2 regions of the Nonomuraea sp. B12E4 genome follow, and region 1 is predicted to be linked to the other one. Evidence: riboswitches for the same ligand, from Rfam matches in the RefSeq annotation. Region 1 holds a riboswitch; the other holds the start of a gene.
What was found. Region 1 has a riboswitch for glycine ahead of gcvT (glycine cleavage system aminomethyltransferase GcvT). Riboswitches for the same ligand answer to the same signal wherever they lie in the genome.
Positions count from the first base shown of each region.

Region 2: another riboswitch for glycine. It lies ahead of gcvP (aminomethyl-transferring glycine dehydrogenase); the one in region 1 lies ahead of gcvT (glycine cleavage system aminomethyltransferase GcvT).

Region 1 covers NZ_JBDPME010000010.1:264,776-268,174, forward strand. The annotation lists gene gcvH (glycine cleavage system protein GcvH) at 62-451, opposite strand; gene gcvT (glycine cleavage system aminomethyltransferase GcvT) at 448-1,533, opposite strand; glycine riboswitch at 1,664-1,761, opposite strand; gene ABGB18_RS24155 (hypothetical protein) at 1,857-2,717, shown strand; gene ABGB18_RS24160 (gamma-glutamyl-gamma-aminobutyrate hydrolase family protein) at 2,836-3,399, opposite strand, start outside.
Region 2 covers NZ_JBDPME010000001.1:1,048,373-1,051,771, reverse strand. The annotation lists gene gcvP (aminomethyl-transferring glycine dehydrogenase) at 1-1,896, opposite strand, end outside; glycine riboswitch at 2,062-2,160, opposite strand; gene ABGB18_RS04870 (MerR family transcriptional regulator) at 2,308-2,928, opposite strand; gene ABGB18_RS04865 (bifunctional nuclease family protein) at 3,076-3,399, opposite strand, start outside.

The DNA.
Region 1 (3,399 bases):
TGCCGCTATGGTCCGACACAGTAGGTGGCAGGGTGGTGAGCAGGTCTCTCGCCGGGCGGGGTCAGGACTCGCCGGCGGTGAGAGCGGTGTACTCCTCCGGGGACAGCAGGTCCTCGGGGTCGCCCTCCATGCGCACCCGGAACATCCAGCCGTCACCGTACGGGTCGCTGTTGGCCAGGCTCGGGTCGTCCACCACGGCCGGGTTCACCTCGACGATCTCGCCGCCGACCGGCGTGTAGATCTCGTTCACCGACTTGGTCGACTCCACCTCGCCGACGGAGTCGCCCGCCTCGACGTTCGAACCGACCTCGGGGAGCTGCACGAAGACGACATCACCAAGGGCGTCGGCGGCGAAGGCCGTGATGCCGACGGTCACGATGAGGCCGTCGTCGATACCGGCCACCCACTCGTGTTCCTTGGTGTAGTTCAGCTCGTCGGGGATGTTGCTCACTTGTTCCTCCTGTAAAAGGGCAGCTCGACCAGGTCCATGGGTTCATGGCTGCCCCGGATGTCCACAGCCAGGCCTGAGCCGGCCCCGGCGTCCACGTAGGCCATCGCGATGGGCCTGCCCAGGCTCTGGGAAGGCGCACCGCTGGTGACCTCGCCGACGACGGCGCCGTCCTTGGTGACCGGGTAACCGTGGCGCGGCACCCGGCGGCCCCGCGCGACCAGGCCGACGAGCCTGCGCCGCGGCTGGTCGTCCTTGACCGCCTCGAGCGCCGACCTGCCGACGAAGTCGCCCGGCTTGTCGAATTTCACCACCCTGCCCAGCCCCGCGTCGAACGGGGTCAGCTCCGGGCCGAGCTCGTTGCCGTACAGCGGCATGCCCGCCTCCAGCCTGAGGGTGTCCCGGCTGGACAGGCCCGCCGGCTTGAGCCCGTGAGGCTCGCCCGCCGCCATGAGCGCGTGCCAGAGCGGCACCGCGTCCTGGTTGGCGACGAACAGCTCGAACCCGTCCTCGCCGGTGTAGCCGGTACGGGCGATGAGAGCCTGCCGCCCGTCGACCAGCCCCGGCAGGCCCGCGTAATACTTGAGCCCGGCGAGGTCGGCGTCGGTGAGCGTGGCGAGGATCTCCTGGGCGCGGGGACCCTGGACGGCGATCAGTGCGTACTGGTCCGAGCGATCCTCGACCACCACGTCGTACGCCTTCGCACGATTAGTCAGCTCATTTCCGACTTTTTCGTAGTTCGAGGCATTTGCCACGACCATGAACTGCTCGTCCTCAAGCCGGTAGACGATGAGGTCGTCGAGCACCCCGCCCCGCTCGTTCACGATCATGGTGTACCTGGCCCGCCCGGGCGTCAGCGCCGACAGGTGGCCCACCAGCGCGTAGTCCAGCGCCTGCCCGGCCTGCGGCCCGGTCAGGAAGATCTCCCCCATGTGCGAGAGGTCGAACAGCCCGGCGGCCTCGCGGACGGCCCTGTGCTCCGCGGATTCGCTCCCGTACCGGAGTGGCATGAGCCATCCCGCGAAGTCGGTGAGCGTGGCGCCGAGGCTCTCGTGAACGTCTCGTAGCGGTGTAGGTCGGGACATTTGACGCACCTCAGGACAGGATTGGATGCCAGCATCCTCCCCCTCTGTCATCGATGCCTGAGAGCTTCGCCCGACTTTTACCGGACTTTCACCTTCGGCGAGGCCGACAGGCCTGCTTTCCAGAGGTCACCTCGGCCGTGCGGTCCTTTGCCTTGAGAGGTTCGCGGGGAGGGCTTGCTCCTTCAGGGACCCTGACCGGCTGTCAGGGTGCTCTCCCGCACGGTTTCGCCGGTGATGTCCGTCAAGCCTAGTGCTGTCGCGGGGGTGTTGTCGCGTTCGGGCCTGAGGTGAACCGTCTGGAAGGTGGTGGCGTCGTATCGAGTATGAACCGGCGAACGGCGACCCTCGGCCTGGCGGCCACTCTGACGCTCACCTCCTGTGGCACCGGGGAGGCCGGCGCGCCGCCCGCGCAGCCCCGCCACGAGGCCACTGCGCAGGCCCGCTACGAGGCCAGCGTGACCGTGCTCGAAGGCGGCGGCCACGGGCCGCAGATCTGCTCCGCGGTGGCCGATTCGCTGCCGCCGCAGTGCGGCGGCCCCGACGTCGTCGGCTGGGACTGGGAGGCGGTGCGGTACGAGTCGAAGGCCGGCGTGAGATGGGGTGACTACCGGGTGGTCGGCACCTGGGACGGGGCCAGCCTGACGCTCACCGAGCCGCCGGGCCCGCCCGAGCGGAAGACTCCGCCGGCGGAGGACTTCTCCAGCCCGTGCCCGGCGCCGACCGGCGGCTGGCGGCCGGTCGATCCGGCCAAGGCCACGCAGCCCGCCCTGGAGCGGGCCATCGCGCGGGCGGGCACGGCCGAGGAGTTCGCGGGGGCCTGGCTCGACCAGGACTACCTGGGCGAGCGGGGCGCGGACTCACCGGACGCCAACGACCCCGCGCGGCTGGTGCTGAACCTGAGGTTCACCGGTGATCTGTCGGAGCGCGAGGCGTGGATCCGCGAAGTGTGGGGCGGAGCGTTGTGCGTGAGCGGCGCGCGGCGGACCGAGGCCGAGCTGAACTCGATCCAGGAGCGGGTCCAGAGCGGGCTGGGCGACGCCCTGATCACGGCGTCCTCCAGCGTGCCGCGGAACCGGGTGGAGGTCGGCGTCTGGCTCGCCACCGACGAACAGCGCCGCGCCGCCGACGAGCGGTACGGCGCGGGCGTCGTGGAGTTCGAGAGCGTGCTGCAGCCGGTGAAGTGAGTGAACGACCGATGATCAGGGAGTGAACCGGGCGGACGTGCGGCGGTGGGTGCCGATCAGGTGGGTGCCGATCAGGGGGTGCGGGGCCGCGGTGGGCACGTTCCCGGCCCGCGTCGGGTCAGCAGGCGGCCACCAGCGCCTCGAAGAGCGCGCAGTCCTCGGCCGCCTCCGGGTGCCACTGCACGGCCATGGCGAAGCCGCCGGAGTCCGGCTCGACCGCCTCGATCGTGCCGTCGTCGGCGGTGGCGGTGACCGTGAGCCCGGGGGCCAGGCGGTCGACGGCCTGGTGGTGGTAGTGCGGGACCGTCACGGGATCCGTGCCCAGCGCCTTGGCCAGGCGGGTGCCGGACCTCGGCGTGACGGGCAGGTGGCCGAAGCGGCCGGGCTCCGGGGAGTGACCCGGGTGCCCGACCACGTCGGGGAGGTGCTGGTGCAGGCTGCCGCCGAGGGCGACGTTGAGGACCTGTAGGCCGCGGCAGACGCCGAGGAACGGCAGGCCCGCGTCGAGGGCCGCGCGCAGCACGGCGAACTCGGCGTCGTCGCGGAACTCGCGGACGTGGCCGGTGCGCTCGTGCGGCCGTTCGCCGTACCTGGCCGGGTCGATGTCGCCGCCCCCTGCCAGGATCAGGCCGTCCAGGCGGCTCACGACCGGGCCGGGATCGCCGGCCGGTGGCAGTATGAC
Region 2 (3,399 bases), on a different contig from region 1:
CGCGGCAAGCTGGTCACGGTGCTTGTCGATCTTGGCGTCCAGATCGGCCAGATCCACGTTGCCATCGGTGTCGCAGGCCACCACCACGACCCGCATGCCCGCCATGACAGCGCTGGCGGCGTTGGTGCCGTGCGCGGAGGAGGGGATGAGGCAGACGTCGCGCCCGCTCTCCCCGTTGGCCCGATGGTAGGCGCGGATGGCCAGCAGCCCGGCGAACTCGCCCTGCGAGCCCGCGTTCGGCTGCACCGAGACGGCGTCGTAGCCGGTCACCTCGGCCAGCCAGCCCTCCAGCGTGCCGATCAGCTCCTCGTAGCCCTCGGCCTGGCCGGCCGGCGCGTACGGGTGGATCGCGGCGAACTCGGGCCAGGTGATCGGCTCCATCTCGGTGCTGGCGTTGAGCTTCATCGTGCACGAGCCCAGCGGGATCATCGACCGGTCGAGCGCGATGTCCTTGTCCTGGAGCTTGCGCAGGTAACGCAGCATCGCGGTCTCGGAGCGGTGGCTGTGGAAGACGGGATGCGGCAGATAGTCGGTCTCGCGCAGCAGCCCGGCGGGCAGCGCGTCGCCCTCCAGCCGCACACCGGTACGGCCGGCGCCGAAGGCGGCCCACACCCCGGCCACCTCGGCGGCCCCGGTCTTCTCGTCGCAGGAGACCGACACGTGGTCGTCGTCCACCTGCCACAGGTTGATGCCCCGTTCGGCGGCGGCGGCGAGCACGGCGGCGGCCCGGCCGGGCACGCGGACGAGCACGGTGTCGAAGAACTCGCGGTGCACGACCTCCAGGCCCGCCTCGCGCAGCCCGTCGGCCAGGGCCACGGCGTGCCGGTGCACCCGCTGGGCGATGCCACGCAGCCCCTCGGGGCCGTGGTAGACGGCGTACATGCCGGCGATGACGGCCAGCAGGACCTGCGCGGTGCAGATGTTGCTGGTGGCCTTCTCGCGGCGGATGTGCTGCTCGCGGGTCTGCAGGGCCAGGCGGTAGGCGGGGTCGCCGTCGGTGTCCACCGACACGCCCACGAGGCGGCCTGGCAGCTGCCGCTGCAGGCCCTCGCGTACGGACATGTACGCGGCGTGCGGCCCGCCGAACCCGAACGGCACCCCGAACCGCTGCGAGGACCCGACCGCGATGTCGGCCCCCAGCTCGCCGGGCGCGGCCACCAGGGTCAGGGCCAGCAGGTCGGCGGCGGCCACGACCTGGGCGCCGGCCTCGTGCGCGGCGGCGGCCACGGCGCGGAAGTCGCGCAGCCGTCCCGAGGCGCCCGGATACTGCACCAGCACGCCGAAGCACTCGGGCAGCTCGCCGTCCAGTGTGTGCTCCACCAGCGTGATCCCGAGCGGCTCGGCCCGGGTGGCCAGCACGGCCTTGGTCTGCGGCAGCGCGTCGGCGTCGATCACGAACACGTCGCTCTTGGACCTGCCCGCGCGCCGGGCCAGCGTCATGGCCTCGGCCGCGGCGGTGGCCTCGTCGAGCAGGGACGCGCCGGCGACGGGCAGGCCCGTCAGGTCGGAGACGACCGTCTGGAAGTTCAGCAGCGCCTCCAGCCGGCCCTGCGAGATCTCCGGCTGGTACGGGGTGTAGGCGGTGTACCAGCCCGGGTTCTCCAGCAGGCTGCGGCGGATGACGGCGGGGGTGACGGTGTCGTGGTAGCCCAGGCCGATCATCGAGGTCAGCACCCGGTTGCGCCCGGCCAGGGCGCGCAGCTCGGCGATGGCCTCGGCCTCGCTCGCCGCGGCGGGCAGCCTGAGCCGGTCCTTGGCCCGGATGGCCTCGGGAACGGCCACCGCCACCAGATCCGCCACGGACTCGAAGCCCACGGCTTCGAGCATGCGTTGCTGCTCGGAGGCCGACGGCCCGATATGCCTGGACGAGAACGGCGGAGCGGACAGTTCGGTCATGAAGGTGCCTCCCGAGGCTGTGGAGACCGGCGCCAGAGCGCGGCGGAATGCCGGATCTCCCCCTCTGTCAGCGCGACACCGTCGCGACCTGAGAGCTTCACCCCGGGTAGGGCTTGCACCGTCGGTGAGGCACGCCTGGCGGGCGCGCCTGCTTTCCAGAGTTGCCTCGCCCGAGCGGTACAGGATGCCTGAGAGATTCCGGGGAGGGTTGCTCCTTCGGCGCTCCGGGCCCTGGGACCTCGGAGACTCTCCCGCACGGGGTCGTCAGCCTTACCTGTCTAGATTACTACGCTCTGCCCTTTATCTGAACGACGCTCACGCCGCCGCCGCGCAGGTAGCAAGCCTGGAGAAGGTCAGCCGGTCCGGCGTACACGTCGCCGCCGGGCAGGTGGCAAGGCCCGGAGAAGGTGGTCAGCCGGTCCGGCGCGCGCGTCGCCGCCGGGCCAGCTCGTCAGCGGGGTGGTCGGCCGGGACGGTGTCCTCGACCGCCGCTCTTTCCCCCGGCAGCTCCGCGAGTGAGCCCTCGACCTCGCGCCAGACCCGGCCGAGCGCGATGCCGAACACGCCCTGGCCGCCCTGGAGCAGGTCGATCACCTCGTCGGCCGAGGTGCACTCGTAGACGCTGACGCCGTCGCTCATGAGCGTGATCTGCGCGAGGTCGGCGACCCCGCGATCCCGCAGGTGCTGCACGGCCGTGCGGATCTGCTGGAGCGACACCCCGGTGTCGAGCAGCCGCTTGACGACCTTGAGCACCAGGATGTCGCGGAAGCTGTAGAGCCGCTGGGAGCCGGAGCCGTGCGCGGCTCTTATCGTGGGCTCCACGAGGCCCGTGCGCGCCCAGTAGTCGAGCTGCCTGTAGGTGATGCCGGCCGCCGAGCAGGCCGTCGGCCCGCGGTATCCGATGTCGTCCGGCAGCGCGGCCGGCTGCTCGTCGAAGAGCAGACCCTGCTCCCCGGCACGCTGCCGCGCGCTCTCGCGCCGCACCGGATCTTCCTGGCCGGCCGTCTTTCCCTCGCCGCTGCTGACCGCCACGCGGACCTCCGGCTTTCTCTCATCCCGCGGCCTGATCTGGGGGTTCATAAAGGGCGACCGCGGGTTTCACTTGCACCGTAGGACCGTGACCATGCGCAGTCAACGATCCGGCTCGGCGCGTCGTGAAGCGTAAATGCACTGAAATACCTACCCCGCCCTGCCGAAGTCCTCGGGCGTGATCGTGTCAAGGAACTCCCTGAACTTCTCCACCTCGTCCTCCTGGTCGTCCGGGATGAGCACCCCGGCCTCCTGGACGACCTCCTCGCTGGCGAAGATGCGCGCTCCGGTGCGCAGGGCGAGCGCGATGGAGTCGGACGGGCGCGCGCTGACCTCCACGCCGTTGGAGAAGACCAGATCGGCGAAGAAGATGCCGTCGCGCAGGGCGACGATGTTGACCGCCCGCAGGCCCACGCCCAGGGCGCTCAGCACGTCTCGGAAGAGGTCGTGGGTGAGCGGCCTTGGCGGTGGCTC